2 regions of the Salinicoccus sp. ID82-1 genome follow, and region 2 is predicted to be linked to the other one. Evidence: predicted binding sites of a transcription regulator. Region 2 holds the regulator's gene; the other holds the start of a gene.
What was found. Region 2 encodes NrdR, which represses ribonucleotide reductase genes. Its sites were predicted from a motif close to AACACNATATATNGTGTT; they were not measured.
Positions count from the first base shown of each region.

Region 1 (11,533 bases), on a different contig from region 2:
GAAATTTTTAGGAGGAACAAGTCATGATTTTTGCCAATGGAGACTGCCATATCACGTATCAGCAGCAGGAGCCGCTCAGTCCTGCAAGGCGTGAGGATCTGGAACAGTCTTTTAAAGATAGCAGCCATGTCTATCTGCTGGATATGGTCGCAACCGGAAACACACTCACCTTCTACTACTCCCCCATCAGGGTGATGGAGGAACACAACACCATTGAACCTGGTGATGTCGTCATAGAGGAAGTCAGAGAATTTCTCACAGGAATGGAGTTTTCAGTATGAGTCTAATCATTCAGGAAAGCGGCCTGCTGACAATTCTGCAGACGCTCGATCGCGAGGATTCAGCCAAAGGCAATGAATACAATGGTGCATGCGACCGCCTGGCGCACCAGCTGGCCAACCAGCTTGTCGGCAACGATCCTGATCAGCCGACCATTGAAATGACAGTGCGTCCCGGGGTCATCAAATTTACGGAACCGACCATCGCGGCATTCTCCGGCGCGGAATTCAAGGCGAAGTCCGGAAACCGCAGCATCTATGTGAATAGAATCTACCTGTTCGACCGTGGAGACGAGCTTGTCTTCAGCGAATCCACGAGAGGGAACAGAGTCTATCTGGCCGTTGCAGGCGGCATCAAGGTCGAAGGGTCGAACATACTTGCATCAGGTGATGAAGTTGTCATGTGCAGAAACTATACTGCACAGCATGATGAGCTGTTCAACATGCTGAAACAGCAGCATGAAGTGAGCTGGGGCGTGGATACATATGCCCTCGTTGAAGTCTATCTGTCGGATACGTACCATCTGGTCAAACGTCCCGACATACCGGATGCCGTCTACGCATCAATTGAAGCCGAGGAATATACGGTAAGAAATGAAAAATACCGGGTGGCCCTGTATCTCGAAGGTGACGAGATCGAAACATCGGACACTGGGATTGAACATCCCGGGATCAAAGGTGGCGTCTACATTGCAGACGGGCAGCCTGTACTTGCATTGAACGACTTCAATGCATATACGACTGCACCTCAAGTCGGCACCATCCCGTCCTATCATATGCATAAGCTTGTCCAGAAGCGTCCAGGTTCGAAGATCCGCTTCAAATGTGTCGAGGCGGATGATGCACACGCCAATCTGTATGCGCATCATCTATGGAAGAAGAGTCTGTTCAAGGCCATCGACTATAAACTGTCGAAGGAACTGATCAAGGAGAAAATGTAATACTTTCTGTTCCGGGGCCTGCCCCGGAATTTTTATTTTTTCATCTTAAAAGTTTAGTGTCTGCAACAAATCTGCAGGAAAATACGGTATAATGATATATCAGAAATAGAGGAATGATAGTGACGACTAGTGAACGGTGGGATTGGTTTCGATATGGAAAAAATTCTAAAACAGTATTTCGGATTTGAAAATTTCAGACCTAAGCAGAAGGAAATTATAGAATCGGTTTTAAAAGGCCATAATACGCTCGGTGTCCTGCCGACAGGATCAGGCAAGTCGCTCTGTTTCCAGGTGCCCGGGCTGAAACTGGAGGGTCTGACGCTGGTGATCTCCCCATTGATTTCCCTGATGCGGGATCAGGTGGGCACGTTGAACGCGCAGAATATCCCTGCCGCCTATTTGAATTCGACATTGAAGAAGAAGGAAATCGACACTGTCATGGCAAACCTGGAAGCAGGGCAGTACCAGTTCCTGTATGTGGCACCGGAGCGCTTCAACAATGATGATTTCAATGAGCTGATCAAGCGGCTTGATGTGTCACTGATTGCATTTGATGAAGCGCACTGCATTTCAAAATGGGGCCATGACTTCAGACCGAGCTATCAGAATATCATTCCCGTACTGAAAAGACTCGTACCGGATGCTGTTACAGTCGGATTGACGGCAACAGCGACTGAAGAGGTCCAGAAGAACATCCAGGAGCTTCTGATGATCGAGCAGCCGCATGTATTCACAACGAGTGTGGCACGGGAGAATCTGCACCTGAGCGTCGATCCCACCTATCAGCGTGAACAGTTCATAGAGTCGTATATCAGAAGCCACCCTGGATCACCGGGTATCGTCTATGCGGCAACACGTGCCGAGGTGGAGAAGATATCGCTTCATCTTGAAGAACACGGTATCCAGAATGTCATCTACCATGGCGGTCTCGGCAAAGAGGAGAGGAACCTCAATCAGAGGCTCTTCACTACAGGGGAAGTGGGCATCGCTGTTGCGACCAATGCTTTCGGAATGGGGATAGACAAGCCGGATATCCGCTTCATCATCCACCATAACCTGCCTGGTGACCTGGAGAGCTACTACCAGGAGATCGGACGTGCCGGCCGGGATGGGAAAGTGAGTGAATGCATCCTGCTGTCCAGTCCGCGGGATGTCAATCTGCACCAGTTCTTCATCGACCGTTCAAATTCCACAGAGCAGTACAAGGATCATATGCGTGCCAAGCTCGATCGCATGATCCAGTACAATCGTACAACCAAATGTCTGAGCAGTTTCATTACAAAATATTTTGATGCAGATGAGTATGTGGTCGAATGCCGGGAGTGTTCGAACTGCCTGAGTGAAAGCCGTACCTACGACATGACGATAGAGGCGAAGCTCGTACTGGATCTGGTGGCACAGAGCGAGATGCCTGTGACCAAGGAGCAGGCGATCCAGATACTCCGCGGGGAAGCGGCTGAAAATGTGCTGGCTTTCCAGCTCGATACACTGGGTGCGTTCGGCACCATGGAGAACTATCTGACGAGCGAAATCAACCATATCATCGAAGAGCTCATCTACAGGGGCTATGTGCATCTGAAGGCGGACCAGCTCCATATTGTGGAGAGGAGTCGGGAAGTACTGGGGGATGAAGCGACACTATATACAGTACCTTTCAGAAAGTACTTCAACGAGAAGGTCGACATCAGCACGGCCAGTTCGCCGAATGAGATACTGTATGAAAAGCTTGCGGATACAAGATGCCGGCTGGCCAGGAAGCATGGTATCCAGGAAGAGAATATCTTCACCGATAATATACTCAGGGAATTCGCCAAGAAAGTGCCCGAGACGAAACAGGATATGGTCCATATACAAGGTGTCGGCAACTATAAGCTCAAGCACTACTGCCCATACTTCCTCGAGACCATCACTGAATACAAGAAGCAGATGGCGGGGACAGAATAGAATAAGCCGGCCCATGGCCGGCTTATATTGGTGCTTATGGGGTGCTATCGTGCTTTCGGGGCCTGTTCCTCATGAACATGTAGAAGCCTGCCGAGAAGATGATGACATAACCGAGAATGGACAGCATATCCGGAATTTCGTTGAAGAAGACGATGCTGAAGATTGCCGAATACAGTATTGTGGAATAGAAGAATATGGAGATCTCCTTCGCTGGTGCATAGCTGTATGCAATGGTCAGGCCGAACTGTCCGAATGCCGCAAACAGTCCCGCCAGGACAAGCAGCCAGAACTGTGTCATGGTCATCGGCTCGAACTGCCAGATGAAGAATGGCAGAAGCACCACTGATGAGAAGAAGGAGAAATAGAATACCACTGTATAGAACTTCTCGCGGCTGCCGAGCACTCTTAGGACAGTGTAGGCCCCTGCAGCAAACAGTGCACCCAGCACGCCCACGAGAGCGTAGAGCGTGTCGCTCGAGAATGATGGCTTGATGATGAATATGGCACCGATGAAAGCGATGATGATTGCAATCATCTGGTACTTCCTTATGTACTCCTTCAGAAAGATGGCACAGAGGATGATGGTGAAGAAAGGGCTCAGCTTGTTGAGGATGTCCGCGTCACTCAGCACCATCCTGTCGATGGCGAAGAAATTGAGCAGGACACCCGCAACGCCGAATGCAGAACGCAGCATCAGAAGTCCCTGATTCTCTTTGCGACCAAAAAGCTTGGCTCTGTAGTACAATGCAAAAGAGAGGGAGACGAGCATTGCGACAAAGTTTCTGAAGAATGCCTTCTGGACCGTCGGCAGATCGCCGCTGTACTTTACAAGCAGTGCCATCAGGCTGAAGCCGAGGGAAGATATGAGAAGCGCGATGATGCCTTTTAAAGTATTATTCATGTGAAGGACTCTCCAGATTCATAATTAATTTCCAATTTATATTTTATTTCAGAGTTATATCGGGACATAATTTTAAAGAAAAAAATCAAAACAATTTTTGATACAGTATAACATACATATGGTGCGGATTCGGGTATATTTAAGTGACATTATTCCCAATGAAATGTCTATTTATGCCATTGATAATTATGGATGGTTATGGCATCATTGAACAAGTAAATCATATATGTTGTGTGTAAAATTTTCATAAGGCACAACATATTGTGTTTAATTCCCTGGGCAAAGGTGTAAAGAAAATAAGGTGGACTATATGATTGTCGGACGCAGGTTCGATTATTTTATTTTGCCAGAGTAAGGATAAAGGGGGGATGGCATGCTGATCGCATTCTATTCCATGACAGGAAATGTCAGGCGTTTTATCACGAATTCCGGAGTGGCCGAACAACATGATACTTATGAAATCCGGGCCGGGAACTGCCGGGAGCGCATAGAGGAGCCGTTCATACTTGTCACAGGCACCTATGGTTTTGGTGGTGTACCGGATGAGGTGAAGTCATTCCTCGAGGTGAATCACGGATCCATGCTTGCGGTCGCCTCAAGCGGCAACCGGAACTGGGGACAGAATTTTGCACGTGCAGGGGAACATATCAGCAACGACTATGGAGTACCATTGCTGATGAAGTTTGAGCTCCATGGGAATCAAAAAGACAGAGAAGAATTCATTGAAAAGGCAGGGGCTGTACATGAAAGTATTGGACGAGAAAAAATACAATCATATTGAATTGAACAACGAAGTGACGAAGCGCGATGATACGGGTTTCTATCAGCTGCATAAGGACCAGGAGGCACTGGCAGTATTCATGGAGGAGATCCAGGATAAGACGATCCATTTCGACACTGAACTTGAACGTCTTCATTACCTGGTGGATAACGACTTCTACTACAATCTGTTTGAGGAATATTCCGAAGCGGATGTCATGGAAATTTCGGACTATGCCGAAAGCATCCCTTTCCAGTTCAAAAGCTATATGGCTGCGAGCAAGTTCTTCAAAGACTACACATTGAAGACCAATGACAAGAAACAGTATCTTGAAGACTACAAGCAGCATGTCGTCATTGTCAGTCTCTATCTTGCGAGAGGGAACAAGGCGCAGGCGAAGCGTTTCGTCATCTCCATGATCGAACAGCGTTATCAGCCGGCAACACCGACATTCCTCAATGCAGGACGCGCAAGACGCGGGGAGATGGTTTCATGTTTCCTGCTCGAAGTGGATGATAGTCTGAACTCCATCAACTACATCGACTCTACAGCGAAGCAGCTCTCCAAAATCGGGGGTGGCGTCGCCATCAACCTGTCCAAACTCCGTGCACGTGGGGAAGCGATCAAAGGCATCGAAGGCGTTGCCAAAGGTGTACTCCCGGTAGCAAAAGCACTTGAAGGCGGATTCGGTTATGCCGATCAGCTGGGTCAGAGGCCTGGCGCTGGTGCAGTCTATCTGAACATCTTCCACTACGACCTGCCTGAGTTCCTGGATACGAAGAAAGTGAACGCAGATGAGGATCTTCGTCTTGCGACCATTTCGACCGGACTTGTTGTCCCGTCCAAATTCTTCGATCTGGCAAAAAACAATGATCCTTTCTATCTTTTTGCGCCACATACGGTTGAACGTGAGTATGGCCAGCCGCTCGATGATATGAATCTGGATGAGATGTACGATGAACTGGTAGCGAATGATAAAGTCAAAAAGCGCAGAATGGATGCGCGTGAGATGCTGAACACGATTGCCCAGACACAGCTGCAATCTGGATATCCATATATCATGTTCAAGGACAATGCCAATAAGGTCCACCCACTGAAGGATATCGGACAGATCAAGATCAGCAACCTGTGTACTGAAATTTTCCAACTTCAGGAAACATCCACAATCAACGACTATGGTACGGATGATGTCATCCGTCGTGACATCTCCTGCAATCTTGGTTCACTGAATATCGCCAATGTCATGGACTCCGGAAAAGTACGCGAATCCGTACATGATGGCATCGAGGCCCTGACTGTTGTCAGTGACTCCACAGCGATTGCCAACGCACCAGGTGTCAAAAAGGCGAACGATGAGCTGCATTCCGTCGGTCTCGGTGCAATGAACCTCCACGGCTACCTTGCCAAGAACAAGATCAGCTATGAATCCGAAGAGGCGAGAGACTTTGCCAACGTATTCTTCATGCTGCTCAATTTCTACTCTCTTGAGAAATCGATGATGATTGCCAAAGAGCGTGGCAGAACGTTCCAGGATTTCGATCGCTCCGACTATGCAACAGGCAAATATTTCGAACGCTACATCAATGAAGCGGTGGAACCGAAATCCGACAAGGTCGCAGCACTGTTTGCCGACATCCACGTGCCGACGCGCCAGGACTGGAAGGCCCTCTCTGAAGAGGTCATGGAATATGGGCTGTTCCACGCATATCGTCTGGCGATTGCACCGACGCAGAGCATCTCCTACGTACAGAATGCAACAAGCTCCGTCATGCCGATTGTGGACTCCATCGAGCGCAGAACATACGGAAACTCGGAAACGTTCTATCCGATGCCGTTCCTGTCTCCGGAGACAATGTGGTTCTATAAGAGTGCATTCAATACCGATCAGATGAAGATCATCGACATGATCGCAACAATACAGCAGCATATAGACCAGGGCATCAGCACCATTCTTTATGTGAATTCCGACATCTCTACAAGAGAACTCGCTAAACTATATATATACGCTCACCACAAAGGGCTGAAATCCCTCTACTATACAAGGAACAAACTGCTCAGCGTCGAAGAATGCACAAGCTGTTCCGTATAATCAATCGAGCGAAGACAAAGGAGTCATGACATGATTGCAGTAAACTGGAATAAAGAGGACGATATGACGAACGTCTTTTGGCGTCAGAACATCTCACAGATGTGGGTGGAATCGGAATTCAAGGTTTCAAAAGACCTTGGTTCATGGTCCAGCCTGACAGAAGACGAGAAGGAAACTTTCAAGAAAGTATTGGCAGGACTGACCGGGCTCGACACCCATCAGGCGGATGACGGCATGCCACTCATCATGCTCCATACAAAGGACCTGCGCAAGAAGGCGGTCTATTCCTTCATGGGCATGATGGAGCAGATCCATGCGAAATCCTATTCTCACATCTTCTCGACACTCCTGTCATCCAGGGAGACCAACGAACTTCTGGATGAATGGGTCATTGAAAATGAACACCTCAAATATAAATCCGATAAGATTGTACAGTACTATCATAAACTGTTCGGCAGAGAGGCCTCCGTCTATGATCAGTATATGGCACGTGTTGCCAGCGTATTTCTCGAGTCTTTCCTATTCTATTCCGGATTCTATTATCCGCTTTATCTTGCCGGTCAGGGCAGGATGACGACAAGTGGTGAGGTCATCAGAAAGATTCTTCTCGATGAATCCATCCACGGTGTATTCACGGGTCTCGATGCACAGTCACTGAGAGCAGAACTGTCTGCTGAAGAGCAGGCACGTGCCGACATGGAGATGTATGAACTCATGAAGGCGCTCTATGCCAATGAGGAATCCTATACGAAGTCCCTGTATGACAACCTCGGTCTGACGGAAGACGTACTCAACTATGTCCAGTACAATGCTAACAAAGCATTGGCAAACCTTGGCTTCGATCCCTACTTCGAAGAAAAGTCATTCAACCCGATCATCGAGAATGCACTGGATACGACAACGAAGAACCACGACTTCTTCAGTGTCAAAGGTGATGGCTATGTCATTGCACTCAATGTCGAGCCGATTCAGGATGAAGACTTCATCTTTGATGAAGTAAAATAGAAGCATTACTCTCCAGGTCCATTTTGGGCCTGGTTTTTTTATGGGCGTGCAGATCCAGGCAATTGTCTTGACAATTCATATGAATGGAATATGATTGAGGTAGAGTTTTTCAACTGAATACAATCATTCTTTCGGGGCAGGGTGGAATTCCCAACCGGCGGTAGGCCTTATGGCGAGCCCGCGACCTGCATCATTCTTTGATGGTGTGGCTGATCCAGTCAAAATTCTGGAGCCGACAGTGAGAGTCTGGATGGGAGAAAGAATTGCAGAACATACGATATGGATAGGTCTGTCCGATTTATCCACAACAGTAGGTTTTATTCAGCATTGCCTGACAATGCTTATTTCTGCATATATTTTTAAGCGCCGATGGATAACAATTCATCGGCGTTTTTTATATTCAGGAGGGAAAAACTTGAATCGATATATGAATATGGCGTTCGAAATGGCCCGCATGACCGTGGGCCAGACAGGAAAGAATCCTGCAGTCGGCGCCGTTATAGTCAAAGCAGGAAAAGTGATCGGAATGGGCGCGCATCTCGGCTACGGCAAGCCGCATGCAGAGCGGCAGGCACTCGCAAGCTGCAACGAAAGTCCGCAAGGTGCGGATATCTATGTCACTTTGGAGCCATGCTCCCATTATGGCAAGACACCGCCATGCACAGAAGCGATCATCGAAGCAGGAATCAGCAGAGTCTTCTATGCGTCAAAGGATCTCAATCCGAAAGTGAGCGGCCACAAGGTACTGCTGGATGCAGGTGTGCAAGTTGCGCACACACCGGATACAGCCATCGACCGGTTCTACGCACCTTTCTTCAGACATCTCGAGTCGGGCCGGCCGAATGTAACATTGAAGTGCGCCGTCAGCCTGGATGGCAAGCTTGCACTGGATGATGGCACAAGCACATGGATCACCGGTGAGGCGGCACGCACTGACGTCCACTATGAGCGGCATCTGCACGATGCCATTCTGGTCGGCGGCGGCACCCTCATGCATGATGATCCGAAACTGACAGCGAGAATTGAAGGTGGCGGAGATTCACCGGTGCCCGTCATACTGCTCGGGCGCGAAAAGCTTTCTGACGGACAGAAGATTCTCGATCATCCGAAACGGCCGATCATCTACACGGCGAATGAAGCAAATTTGAAATATGATGAAACCTGCGATGTCAGGGTCGGGGAATGGACACTCGATGCCATACTCGCCGACCTCTATGCCGAAGGCATCTCCTCTCTATTTGTAGAAGGTGGCGCCACGGTGCTGACATCGTTCATAAAGCAGCAGTTGTACGACCGGATATTGTTATACGTTGCCCCGAAAATATTCGGTGAATCGAGGCATGCACTATACAAGGAACAGATCTCCTCCATGGAGGAGATTGTCCAGCTTGAATTGATTGATGTTGAAAAGCTCGGGTCGGATCTTAAATTAACTTATGGAAAGGCTTGAGCACCATGTTTACAGGTATTATTGAGCAGATAGGAAAAGTGAAGGAAGTACAGGATACAGGAGAACATACGATATTCGAAATCACTACAGGTGCATTTGATGACCTGAAACTCGGAGACTCGGTCAGCGTAAACGGTACGTGTCTGACGGTGACCAGACTCACGGATGATGCATTTACAGTGGAGATGGTCAACGAGACGAAGCGGGTGACGAGCCTTGATCAGGTCGTCACCGGCATGTCCGTCAACCTGGAGCGTGCTCTGACGCTGAATACGCGTCTTGGTGGACATATCGTATCAGGCCATGTGGACGGCACAGGGGAGATTGTAGAAGTGCATAACGACGGCAGTGCAGTTGTCATGCATATTGCGTGCCCCCGGTCGCTTATGAAGTATATGGTACACAAAGGGTCGGTGACGATCGACGGCATCAGCCTGACATTGTTCGACATAAGTGTGGAGAATTCGGAGATCATCCTCAACCTGATTCCAGAGACGCAGGAGCGGACGACGCTCGCAGGCAAAACGGTTCATGACCGGGTCAATATCGAAGCGGATATGCTGATCAAGCACGTGGATCACCTGCTCGGCTTCTCCGGTTCAATGAAAGGCAATTCAATTGCGGAAATGGGTGAGCGGCATGTTTGATACGATCGAATCTGCTGTAGAAGATCTGAAGCAGGGCAAACTGATCATTGTAGTCGACGATGAGAACCGCGAAAATGAAGGTGACCTGGTCGGTATTGCAGAATACATCAGTGCCAGGGAAGTGAATTTCATGGCCACCCATGGACGGGGGCTGATCTGTACGCCGGTAACAGCTGAAATCGCGGAAAGGGCTGGACTCAACCAGATGGTGAACAACAACAGTGATCCGCATGGTACCGCCTTTACGACGTCCATCGACCACGTCTCGACCACAACCGGAATCAGTGCCCACGAGCGCCATGCGACAATGCAGGCACTGACTGCGAAGGACATCGGCCCCGAAGGCTTCAACGCACCGGGCCATGTATTCCCGCTGCTGTCCAGAAAGGGCGGCGTCATCGAGCGCATGGGCCATACTGAGGCGGCGACAGATCTGGCACGCCTTGCCGGCGCCGCACCGGTCGGTGTAATATGCGAAATCATGAATGACGACGGGACGATGGCCCGACTCGATGATCTGGTGGATTATAAGCAGGTGCACGGTCTTAAGATGATTACGATAGAAGACCTCAAGGATCATATGAAAAAGCATTCCGGCGTCACGCTCGAGAGCACCATCCAGCTTCCGACGGACTATGGCAGATTCAAAATGTATGGATTTGTCGACAATGATACCGGCAAGGAGCATCTTGCGCTCGTGCATGGTGAACTGAAACAGAATGCCATAGTCAGAATCCACTCCGAGTGCCTGACCGGTGATGTATTCCACAGCCAGCGCTGCGACTGCGGCGAGCAGCTCGATCGGGCGATGCATATCATCAATGAACAGGGTGGTGTCATCCTCTATATGCGGCAGGAGGGCCGGGGCATCGGTCTGATGAACAAGCTCAAGGCGTATGAACTGATCGAGCAGGGATATGATACTGTGAGCGCGAATGAACACCTCGGTTTCGATGCCGACCTCAGAAAATATGATGTAGCAGCAGAAATGCTGCACCAGCTCGGGCTCAGTGAAGTGACACTTCTGAGCAACAACCCGAGAAAGATCAAAGGTCTGGAAGAGGAAGGCATCAAGGTGAACCGCCAGAGCCATATCATCAAGGCCAACGTCAGCAACAAGGATTATTTGAAAACGAAAAAAGACAAACTCGGACATATGCTCTAGGAGGAAAAAACATGAATAGAATAGATACGAAAATGATCGGCACAGATCTTAAAATTGCGATTGTTGCAGGCAGGTTCAACGACTTCATCACATCCCAGCTTGTTTCAGGCGCGGAAGGTGCGCTCGTCAGCCATGATGTGAATACAGACGATATCGACCTCGTCTATGTCCCAGGTGCTTTTGAAATTCCACTGGCTGCGAAAACACTGGCCGAATCCGGCAACTACGACGCGGTCGTTGCGCTCGGATGTGTCATCCGCGGCAGTACGACGCATTACGATTATGTCTGCAACGAAGCGGCAAAAGGCATTTCCCAGGCTGGACTCCAGACAGGCCTGCCGGTCATGTTCGGC
Region 1 covers NZ_JAGFLY010000003.1:275,530-287,062, reverse strand. The annotation lists gene J4760_RS09235 (hypothetical protein) at 24-281, shown strand; gene J4760_RS09230 (5-oxoprolinase subunit C family protein) at 278-1,219, shown strand; gene recQ (DNA helicase RecQ) at 1,373-3,163, shown strand; gene J4760_RS09220 (DMT family transporter) at 3,198-4,064, opposite strand; gene nrdI (class Ib ribonucleoside-diphosphate reductase assembly flavoprotein NrdI) at 4,438-4,845, shown strand; gene nrdE (class 1b ribonucleoside-diphosphate reductase subunit alpha) at 4,808-6,913, shown strand; gene nrdF (class 1b ribonucleoside-diphosphate reductase subunit beta) at 6,944-7,918, shown strand; FMN riboswitch at 8,042-8,184, shown strand; gene ribD (bifunctional diaminohydroxyphosphoribosylaminopyrimidine deaminase/5-amino-6-(5-phosphoribosylamino)uracil reductase RibD) at 8,334-9,368, shown strand; gene J4760_RS09195 (riboflavin synthase) at 9,374-10,015, shown strand; gene ribA (GTP cyclohydrolase II) at 10,008-11,180, shown strand; gene ribH (6,7-dimethyl-8-ribityllumazine synthase) at 11,192-11,533, shown strand, end outside.
Region 1: nrdI (class Ib ribonucleoside-diphosphate reductase assembly flavoprotein NrdI) is a predicted target of NrdR. The motif match lies at 4,315-4,332, and genes of this name have one in related genera.

Region 2 (11,533 bases):
TCACGTTTAGGCTTGATGCCGAGTTGGGAACCGTCCTGACCGATCAGGCGTACTTCTTTGGCGCGGATTCTGTCATTGATTAATGTTTGGTCCTTAGCTATCTTTGACACCTCCATAAAGTTTGAAGACGAACAAAAAGGGCGGGCACAATATGCGCCCGCCAACCAGCATCAAGATGTATGAAGCAGAGCATGGCTCTGCCTCATATCATTCTTACTGTACTAACCCGGTCGCTACCAGTATGGTGCTTGCGGGTGAGAAGCGGGAGCTTCTTCTTGTCCGTTCTTATCAACTCCTAATATACTACACGCTTTCGGTAAGAATGTCAAGACTATTTCTTAAGTCTGATCTCATCCACGAGCTGCCAGATGAATTCCTCACGGTCGAAGGTGTTCTGATCCTTTTCGCCATACTTTCTGACATTGACCTGGGATTCTTCGATCTCACGATCGCCGATGACGACCTGGTAAGGGACTTTCCGCATCTGTGCTTCACGGATCTTGTACCCCATCTTCTCGTTCCTGTCGTCGATGTTCACACGTATGCCGTGGCTCTTCATCTCATCCTTGAGTGCTCTTGCGTAGTCGTAGTGCAGATCGAGATTGACCGGTATGATCTCCACCTGCTGCGGCGCGAGCCATAGTGGGAAGGCACCTTTGTATTCCTCTGTCAGGAATGCAACAAAGCGCTCCATCGTGGAGACGACACCGCGGTGGATGACGACCGGACGGTGCAGTTCACCGTCACTGCCTGTATACGTCAGGTCGAATCTTTCAGGCAGCAGGAAGTCGAGCTGCACTGTCGACAGCGTCTCCTCCTTGCCGAGTGCCGTCTGTACCTGGACATCCAGCTTCGGACCATAGAATGCCGCTTCGCCTTCCGCTTCTGTATAGTCGAGCGCCATCTCATCGACGGCTTCCTTCAGCATGGATTCCGCCTTGTTCCACATTTCGTCATCATCGAAGTACTTTTCAGTATCCGCTGGATCACGGTAGCTCAGACGGAAGGAGTAGTTCTCGAAACCGAAGTCCGCGTATACATCGATGATCAGCTGGACGACACGCTTGAACTCCTCCTTGATCTGGTCGGGTCTGACGAAGACGTGGGCATCATTCAGGGTCATGCCGCGCACACGCTGCAGGCCGCTCACCGCCCCACTCGCCTCATACCGGTGCATCGTGCCGAGTTCGGCGATACGGATCGGCAGCTCCCGGTAGGAGTGCTTGCTTGATTTGTAGATCATCATATGGTGCGGGCAGTTCATCGGACGGAGCACAAGCTCCTCACCATTCATGTCCATTGTCGGGAACATGTCATCCTGATAGTGCTCCCAGTGGCCGCTTGTCTTGTACAGATCGACGTTCGCCATGACAGGTGTATAAACGTGGTCGTAGCCGAGCGCAATCTCCTTGTCGACGATATAGCGTTCGATTTCGCGTCTGATCGTCGCACCATTCGGCAGCCATAGCGGCAGGCCGGCACCGATCAGCTGGTTGTTCTGGAACAGTTCCATATCCTTGCCGATCTTCCTGTGGTCGCGTTCCTTTCTTTCCTCAAGGAGGTTCAAGTACGACTTCAGCTCCTTCTTGTCGAAGAAGGCTGTACCGTATATGCGCTGCAGCATCTTGTTGTCACTGTCACCGCGCCAGTAGGCACCTGCTGTCGACAGCAGTTTGAATGTCTTGATCTTCGAAGTGGACGGCACATGCACGCCGCGGCACAGGTCGGTGAATTCTCCCTGAGAATAGACCGTCACCGACTCGTCTTCAGGAATCGCATCGATCAGCTCAAGCTTGTATGGATCGTTGCTGAAAAGTGCCTTTGCTTCGTCACGTGAGAGCACTTTGCGTTCCACTTCCACGTTCTCTTCTACGATCTGCTTCATTTCCTTCTCTATCTTCTCGAAATCATCGGAAGAAATCTTCTCATCCATATCGAAGTCATAGTAGAACCCTTCCTCGATGACCGGGCCGACACCGAAATTGACGTCGCCGTACAGACGCTTCAGCGCCTGAGCCATAAGGTGGGCAGTGGAATGTCGCAGTACTTCAAGCCCCTCCTCGTCCTTATTTGTAATCAAGGCGATTTCTGCATCAGCTTCGATCGGTCTTCTGAGGTCGTACATCTCCCCGTCAACCTTGGCGGCAAGCGCCGCCTTCCTGAGTCCCGGACTGATGGACTGCGCAATCTCCTCTGCTGTCACTCCGGAATCGAAATTCTTGATATTTCCATCCGGAAAAGTAATCTTCACTTCACTCATATTCTCCACCCTTTCAATCGTATCGATTGTATTTTCAAAATAAAAAACGCCCCTCTATTAGATAGAGGGACGATCTTCACCGTGGTACCACCCTGATTTGCAGGACAGAGTCCTACCTTCAGTCGGAAATAACGGTCCGTCCCGGCTGGGGATTAGCCAGCATATATCAAGGGAGTCGCTCAGACGGTCCATTGCACATGTTTCAGCAGTTCATGCACTCTCTTTGAATGAACACAGTAGAAGCGTTGTCCTTGGAATTTGAAATATTGAAATTATACATTGATTATACTCAAGCCGTCTTCATTAATCAAGCATCAGTTGTTGCGGTAGTTGCTGCCTTCAAGCTGGACTTCGTCACAAAGTGACCTCAGGCGCTCCATCATCCGGCGTGCCTTTGTTTCCTCTACGCCGTTCTCCTTCGTCCTGGCATAGCGGTATTCGAGATCCGCCATCGAATAGTTGGAGCTGACGAATGTCGGCAGGCCTTCGACCATGCGGTAGTGCAGTATGCCGGTCATGACTTCATCCCGCACCCATGGCGTGACGTCCTCGGCACCAAGATCATCGAGCATGAGCACCTGGGCATTCTTGATCGTATTGAACTTGCTGTCCGTCGTGCCGTCCTTGAATCCCGCCTTCAGATCCCGGATGATTTCCGGTACATAGACGATGATTGAAGATACCGACTGCTCCTTCAGTTCATTGGCAATACAGCCGAGCAGGTAGGATTTGCCGATGCCGAAGCTGCCGTGGATGTAAAGGCCCTTCGTTCCTGTACCATCGATGATCTTCTTGCTGGCCGCGATGGCTTTCATGATGATCTGCTGGCGGTTCGAATCGGGATCCAGGAAGACCGTCTCGAATGTCGCATCTTTGACGTCTTTCGGCACATGATAGGATTCGATCATCTTCTCCTTCTCACGGAAGGCATCATCCTTTTTCTTGTTTGGACATGGTGTATGGATGATATGGATTCTGCCCCCTCTGACATCTATCGAAGGGACATACCCCTGTGGATGATTGATGCACTGCCCGAGGGATGGGCAGTTCTCGCACGCCAATGACTGCTCTGTATAGCGTTTAAGCTGCAGCAGATCATTTCTGATCATGGAGCGTGTGATTTCAAAATCGCTGTTTTCAATCAGCTCCACAATTCTCGGGTGCTGAATTAGAGATTCGTACAGTCTGTCATTGTTATCCTGTATTTTTTTATTGTTCTTTAAGAACTGGTTTATAGGTTCCATCTGAATCACCTGGATTTTCTAAAGTTATCTATCATTTTCTGGAGTTCCGGGTCGTCTTTTGCTGTCTTCTGGACTGCCCCTTTTTCAGGCACAGGCTTCTTGTCCACATCCGTCTTCGGTGCCGCCTGCTTCTTGTCATCCATCCATGCAGGCCTGCGTTCGCCCTGACGTTCCCGACTGTTGCGCTTCGTATTCCGCTGCTTTCTGAATTCCATGATGGACTGGTATGCCTCCCTGGCCGAGCGGATGCCCTTCTCCTCCCAGTCCCTTGCAATCTTCATCGTATATGGATAGTTCAGATTGCCTTCCTTCTGCTGGTAGACGTACTCGAGTAGGAGGTTGATGACGCCGTTCGGCAGACTCGTCTTGGCGATGATGTCCGTCACGAGCTTCAGATCACTGTCACTCGGCTGATGGTTCCGGATATCATTCAGCCGATCGAGCGGACTGATCGATTCAAGGCGCTCGATATAGGAATCACTGGAGTGCTTTGCTTCCTTCTGCTCGGGTTGGGCATCGGAGGATCTGATTGCAGGCAGTTTGCCCTTATGCTCTTTCTGGTAGTACTTTCTGGCCTCATATCTCAACTGCTCCTTATCAATGCCGGCATATTGTGTGGTTACAGGCAGCAGAATCTGCTTCATATCATATGCATTGAGGTTGAACAGCACGCTCAGTTTGACAATCAGCATCCGGACTTCCTTCGTGAAGAATGCACGGTCGATCCTTGTGCCTTTCAGGTGTGTAAAGAGGACATCAAAATCGAAATCATCAAGATCGATATTGGGGCCTGTTGAAACGTTGTCCTTTCTGAAGGAATCTTCGGGAATACTGTATCCTTCCCCGTTCCCTGCCTGGAACACTTCCGTGAACTTCCGTGTCACTTCGGTGAAATGCTCAGGCTTCCGAGGATAGCACAGACGGTCCTTCTTTCTTTTGTAGGCATCCGGACCGAGGTGGTTATGGAGATACAGGCTCAGCATCGGATCCTTGAAGAAGGCTTCCGGCGTCAAAGGCTGCAGCAGTTCATATATGAAAAGATCATCATGTGCTTCATCAGATACAAAGGATCTCACCAGACCGATGCCTTCCAGCTTCTCGAGTATTCTGGAGAAGCTGGATAATGGCATGTTCAGTTCATCCATTATTTCCCTATGGAATCTGATTTCGAGTGCCTCATAATATGCCGAAGATTCCTGAAGATATATATAGGCCATTGCTGCGTCCTGATGGATGAGCGGAAGATACAGCTCGTTCAGGACATTGAGATGGGACTTTTCAAAAGCAGCAGGGTTATAGACCATGAATTCGGTATTCGGCTTCAGCCGCTCATTGAAGTTCATCGTCATCCCTGCCTTTGGCCAGATGATTCAATGTATCCATCAGCTGATCGATATCCTTGAATTCCTTATATACGGAGGCGAACCGGACGTAGGCCACCTGATCCAGTGTAATCAGCTCCTGCATGACAAATTCACCGATTTCATTGCTTGTGATTTCTGCTTTATTCAGATTTCTGAGCGCAGACTCTATGCGCGCAATCGTTTTTTCAAGTGCTTCATATGGTATTGGACGTTTCTCGCATGCTCTCAGCAGTCCATCCATGAGCTTCTCGCGGCTGAAGACTTCCCTGTTTCCATCCTTCTTGACAACGACGAGGGGGGACAGTTCCATCCGTTCGAAAGTAGTGAACCGGAATCCGCAGTTCTCGCATTCCCTCCGCCTGCGTATGGCGGACACCTCATCCGTATGTCTGGAATCGATGACCCTGGAACTTGTCTGATGGCAGTTTGGACATTTCATATGACCACCTCACTTCTCAAGGATTAGTATACCATTATAATATATTACGCATAAAAAAAGAAGAAACATCAGTTTCTTCTTTTCAGATACCATTATAGACTGTTGGCAATTTTCCCTGCCAGTTCCACAACCCGTGTGGAATATCCCCATTCGTTATCGTACCATGCCAGCACCTTCACTTTATTGTCATCCATGACCATGGTCAGCGAGGCATCAACGATGGAGCTCCTGCTGTCGGTATTGAAGTCGCTCGATACGAGCGGCGCGTCGGTGATGCCGAGTATGCCGGAAAGTTCACCCTCCGACTGCTTCTCGAATGCTTCGTTCAGCTGTGCCTTCGTCACCGGTGTATCAAGATCCACAACAAGGTCGACAAGCGACACATTCGATACGGGCACACGCAGTGCCAGGCCATGCAGCTTGCCATTCAGCTGGGGCAGTACGACACCGAGCGCCTTTGCAGCACCGGTGGATGTCGGAATGATGTTGTCCCCGCATGAACGTGCCCTGCGCAGATCCTTATGCGGGTTGTCGATGTTCTTCTGATCATTCGTATAGGCGTGCACCGTCGTCATCAGACCATTTTTGATGCCGAAGGCGTCATCCAGCACTTTTGCGACTGGTGCCAGACAGTTCGTCGTACAGGAAGCATTGGAAAATACATCATATGTATCAAGGTCCAGCGCTTCGTCATTTACGCCGAGCACAATCGTCTGGACATCTCCGCCTTTCGATGGTGCGGTAAGGAGTACTTTCTTTGCGCCTGCCCTTACGTGTGCACTTGCCTTGTCACCATGGTTGAATGCTCCGGTTGCCTCTATCACAAGATCAACACCAAGCGACCCCCATGGAAGATTCTCAGGATTTCTTTCACTTGTGAGCTGGATCTTCTTGCCGTCGATGACAAGTCCGTCCTCTTTTGCTTCAACCTTCTTATCCCACTTGCCGTGTGTCGTATCGTAGTTGAGAAGATGTGCAATTGTTTCTGCAGGATAGCTTGCATTCACTGCGACGAGTTCGACATCATCAGAGGCAGCGGCAATGCGGAACACCATTCTGCCGATTCTTCCAAGACCGTTAATCGCTACTTTTTTCATGACCATTGCCCCTTTATGTTATACTTTTCAATAATTAGTATAACATAATGACCTGCAATTTAAAGCAGTATTTCATATAAAATATCACTTTTCCAGATTGGACAGGAAGTCATCTATCTGGCTGAAAAGATCCGCTTTCGAGCCATTGTTATCAAGCACTTCAGTACTTCTCTCCCTTTTTTCCGACAGCGGCATCTGGCTGTTGATCCGGGCGAGCGCTTCGGACCGGTCGAAGTCATTCCGCGCCATCAGCCGCTCGATCTGCGTCTCCTGATCAACGTATACTGTCAATGTGATGTCACATTGACGATCGAGACCGTTTTCGAAAAGGAGCGGGATATCCAGAAAGACGTGGCTCACAGAAAGCGCCTTTTCCTTATCCCTGTCCATCATCCTGCGGACTTCCGGATGTACGAGACGATTCAGCACTTCCCTTTCCCTGCTGTCGTTGAAGACGATGGCACCGAGCTTTTTGCGGTCGATTTCACCATCTTCCCCGATGATGCTGCTGCCGAAATGCTCGACGATGCCCGGATATGCGGGGCCATCCTTCTGTGTCGACTGCCTTGCATAGACATCCGCATCAAGGATGGGATACCCTTTTTCTCTGATATAGTCGGCGGCGGTCGACTTGCCGCTTGCAATGCCGCCTGTAAGTCCAATTACCTGGTTCATTGTTTCACCTCTGACATCTAGTGCAATAGAATGTATTTCTTGTCGCTATCGTCTTCGTCCTGATTGGACCGCCGCATGCCCGGCACGTCTTTTTCTGGTAGATGTTGAAACGGTCCTGCATGCTGCCTTTTTCACCGGATACGCCTCTATAGTCGGAGATGGTCGAACCGCCGCTTTCTATGGAAAGGTTGAAGACGTCGGTAATGGCCCGATGGAGATCCACCAGCCTTGCGACGGACACATTGCCTGCTTTTCGTGTCGGCAGTATGCCCGCTGTGAACAGTGCTTCCGATGCATAGATGTTCCCGACACCGGGTATGACCGAGCTGTCCATAATCACCGCTTTGATCGCCTTATTGCTGTTCGCCGGTGCTTTCGCCCTGTCCAGGAACTCAGGCAGGCTATCTGGATCCGTATACTCCACCGCCATGCGCGTAAATGGTGGGAAATCCCCCATTCTGCCTACCGTGGCCATTTCCCCGAACCGCCTGATATCACAGTAGATCAGCGCACGTCCATCTGCAAGCCTGAAGACGACCTGCCAGTGCTTGCGGTAGTTCGCATCCGTGATCGACTCGACCGAGTCTCGGACAAAGTAGGCGCCCGACATTCCAAGATGCGAAATCATATGGAACACTTCACCTGATTTCTCCATTATGAAATACAAGTACTTGCCACGCCGGCCGATCTTTCTGATTGCCGCACCATGGACACGGGGACCGAATGCCCCAAGGTCTTCCTTGACGATGGTTCTCCGCCCAATCTGATGTCCATTTACTACAAAATCGGAAAACGCCACTGCTTCGATAGTAGCGCCTTCCACTTCTTGGGCCAGGGCACGCCTGACCAGTTCCACTTCCGGTAGTTCCGGCATATTTCCACCTACTTCACTTCATACCAATCGCTGCCATATCCATAGTCCACTTTGAGTGGCACCGAGAGTGCCATTGCATTCTCCATAATATCCTTGATGACCGGGATGAATGCTTCCACTTCTTCCTCCGGAACATCAAAAATCAGCTCATCGTGGATCTGCAGCAGCAATTCGGCATTGAATTTCTGTGCTTCTTCCGATTGTTCGTATTTTACCATGGCGAGTTTGATTATATCTGCTGCACTTCCCTGGATCGGCGAGTTCATGGCTGTCCGTTCAGCAAAGCTCTTTGCGTTGAAATTGCGGCTCTGGATATCCGGGATATACCTTCTGCGGTTGAGCAGCGTCTTCACATAGCCATCGCGTCTGGCATCCTGGATGATGGATTTCATGAACATCTTGACTTCGGGGAAGGAATCCAGATAGTTGTCGATGAACGTCTTGGCTTCTTTTCTTGTAATGCCAAGGTTCTGGCTCAGTCCATAGTCGCTGATGCCATAGACGATACCGAAGTTGACCGCCTTTGCGTTCCTTCTCATATCACTGGTGACATCTTCCCGTTCCACACCGAAGACTTCCATGGCAGTCTTTGTATGAATATCGGTATCACTTGTAAAGGCGCTGGTCATGGTCTCATCACCGGTGATGTGTGCAAGCACCCTGAGCTCGATCTGCGAATAGTCGAGCGCCAGCAGTACGTGGTCGTCACTTTTCGGTACGAATGCCTTTCTGATCCGTCGGCCTTCATCGATGCGTATCGGTATGTTCTGAAGGTTTGGCTCGACTGAAGACAGCCGGCCCGTCTGTGCCAGAGTCTGGTTGAAGCGTGTATGGATTCTGGAATCCTCCTTGATCTCGCCCTGCAGTCCGATGACATATGTCGACTGGAGTTTGGACAGTGAACGGTAGTCCAGAAGATAGCTGACAATCTCATGCCTGCTCTGCAGCTCTTCCAGTACATCGACGGCAGTGGAATAGCCTGTCTTGGTCTTCTTGATGACGGGCAGATCCAGCTTCTCGAAAAGAACGATGCCAAGCTGTTTGGGAGAATTGATGTTGAATTCCTCTCCTGCGAGTTCATATATTTTTCCTTCAATTTCAACAAGGCGTTCCTTTATTTCACTTTCCATATCCCGAAGACGTCCAGCATCCACTGTGATGCCGCGGTATTCCATGCCGGACAGCACTTTTGCCAGTGGAATCTCAAGGTCCTTCCAAAGGTCATACATGTCATCTTCCTTGAGCGATTCCGCCATCAGTGGTCCGACATGATGTACTGCCATGACTTTATCCATCAGGAACTTTTCATGCACTTCCCCTGTCGGCTGCTTGGCATTACGTCCCTTGCCGTAATGGAAGTCGTCACTGTCTATATTGACATTGAACTGGCCGACAGTCTCTGCTGCATCGATGATTTTCTTTGATGGATCGAGCAGGAAGCTGCCAAGCATGATATCCGTATCAAAGTCTTCGAAATGAATGCCCAGGTGCTTTAGAAGACCCATCTGGCGCTTTATATCGTAGACATTGATGGTATCTCTCGACTTGAGGAACTGCTGCAGTTTGGTCTGATCCACATCTTCGACCTTGCTGATGAAGGTTCTTACTCCGTCTGTGACGGCGATATCCTCGGGTCCATTTACCAGATAATTATCTGCACGGACTTCAAGATGGAAGGAGACGTCTGCATCGAGCTGATCCAGTGCATCGACACGTTCCGATTCAAATTCCTTCTTATCCTCCGCCTCGGAAGCCTCCATATTCTTCAGCAGAGACTCGAATTCGAGCTCTTTGAAGATTGCATATTTCTCTTCTTCATTTTCATTGGTGAACAGAAGGGAATCCATATCGAAATCAAGCGGCACTTCCCGGTAGATGGTTGCGAGCGACTTGCTCATCAATGCATCCTCTCTATGTTCCGTCAGGTTCTCCTTCAGCTTCTTCCCTTTGACGCCTTCCAGATTTTCAAGCACTGCTTCGACAGACCCATGTTCACCGAGCAGTTTAAGTGCCGTCTTCTCCCCTACACCCGGCACACCTGGAATATTATCGGACTTATCGCCCATCAGCCCTTTCAAATCTATGATCTGCTCGGGCGCGAGTCCGTATATTTCCTGGATGTGTTCCGGTGTATACCGGTCTATGTCGGATATGCCTTTTTTCGTGTAGTGGATGACTGTATTTTCACTGGCCAGCTGGGTCAAGTCCTTATCACCTGTGATGATGATGGTCTGGAACCCTTCTTCATCCGCTTTTCTGCTGAGCGTACCGATAATGTCATCGGCTTCATACTCCTCCGCTTCATACCGTTTGATGCCGTATGCATCAATCAGACGCCGTATCGGTGCGAACTGCTCACCCAGTTCAGGCGGCGTCTTCTGTCTGCCCCCTTTATACTCGTCATACTGCTTGTGTCTGAAAGTCGATTTGCCTGCATCAAAGGCGACAAGAAAGTGCGTCGGCGCCTCTTCCTCTATCAGCTTCTCAAGAAGCCTGGCATAACCGAAGATGGCGTTCGTGTGGAGCCCGCTCTGATTGCTCAGCAGCGGCAGCCCGTAGAATGCACGAAACGCCATGCTGTTGCCGTCTATCAGTATCAGTTTCTTCATTTCCCTATCTCCTCTCTATCGAAATGATCCGACCGTCCGTTACCAGTCTCTCCATAATCAGATTATACATTTCCATACCGGTTTAATCCATAAATAAAGGCACAGCGATTGCTGTGCCCTTCATAATTATCCAGCGTATTCGATTGGTGCATTCGGTCCGAGTGGAATGCCGAACAGCATCCACACAATCAGCATGATCGCCCAGGAGACGAAGAAGAAGATGGAGTATGGCAGCATGACGGAAATCAGCGTACCAATCCCGATATTTCTATCGTACTGCTGCGCGAATGCAATGATGATTGCAAAGTAGGTCATGAGCGGTGTAATGATGTTGGTTGAAGAATCCGCCACACGATATGCCATTGTCGTGAGCTCCGGAGAATAGCCGAGCTGCATCAGTATCGGCACGAATATCGGTGCCATCATCGCCCATTTCGCACTCGCACTACCAATGAACAGGTTGACGATTGCAGTGACAAGCATGAAGCCGATGATCAGCGGAATACCAGTCAGATTCAGTGTTTCAAGCAGTTCGGCGCCGTATACACCGATTACCAGTCCGATATTGGATTCAGCAAAGTATGCAACGAATTGACCGGCCGTGAATGCCAGCACGATGAACATGCCCATTGCTGCCATCGTTTTCGTCATCTGGTCTGCAACATCCTTGTCATTTCTGATGGATTTTGTAATCAGCCCATAGACAAGACCCGGAATGAAGAAAAGAATCGCTATGATCGGTACCAGTCCGTCACTCATGAATGGTGACTGGATGATCTGATCCATATATCCGCCCACTGCCTCTTCCCCTCGCATTGGCGAGTTCGGCAGTACGACAAGCAGTGATGCAAGCAGTGCACCGACTACCATTGAGATGATTGCCCAGATCAGCCCTTTCTTTTCAACCGGTTCAAGTGGATTCATTTCATCCGTATTGTCGACTGCTTCCTGATCGGCATTTTTTGTATCGA
Region 2 covers NZ_JAGFLY010000001.1:841,910-853,442, forward strand. The annotation lists gene infC (translation initiation factor IF-3) at 1-110, opposite strand, end outside; gene thrS (threonine--tRNA ligase) at 332-2,260, opposite strand; gene dnaI (primosomal protein DnaI) at 2,575-3,504, opposite strand; gene J4760_RS04415 (replication initiation and membrane attachment family protein) at 3,510-4,847, opposite strand; gene nrdR (transcriptional regulator NrdR) at 4,834-5,307, opposite strand; gene J4760_RS04425 (glyceraldehyde-3-phosphate dehydrogenase) at 5,400-6,404, opposite strand; gene coaE (dephospho-CoA kinase) at 6,489-7,079, opposite strand; gene mutM (bifunctional DNA-formamidopyrimidine glycosylase/DNA-(apurinic or apyrimidinic site) lyase) at 7,084-7,953, opposite strand; gene polA (DNA polymerase I) at 7,962-10,562, opposite strand; gene J4760_RS04445 (AbgT family transporter) at 10,689-11,533, opposite strand, start outside.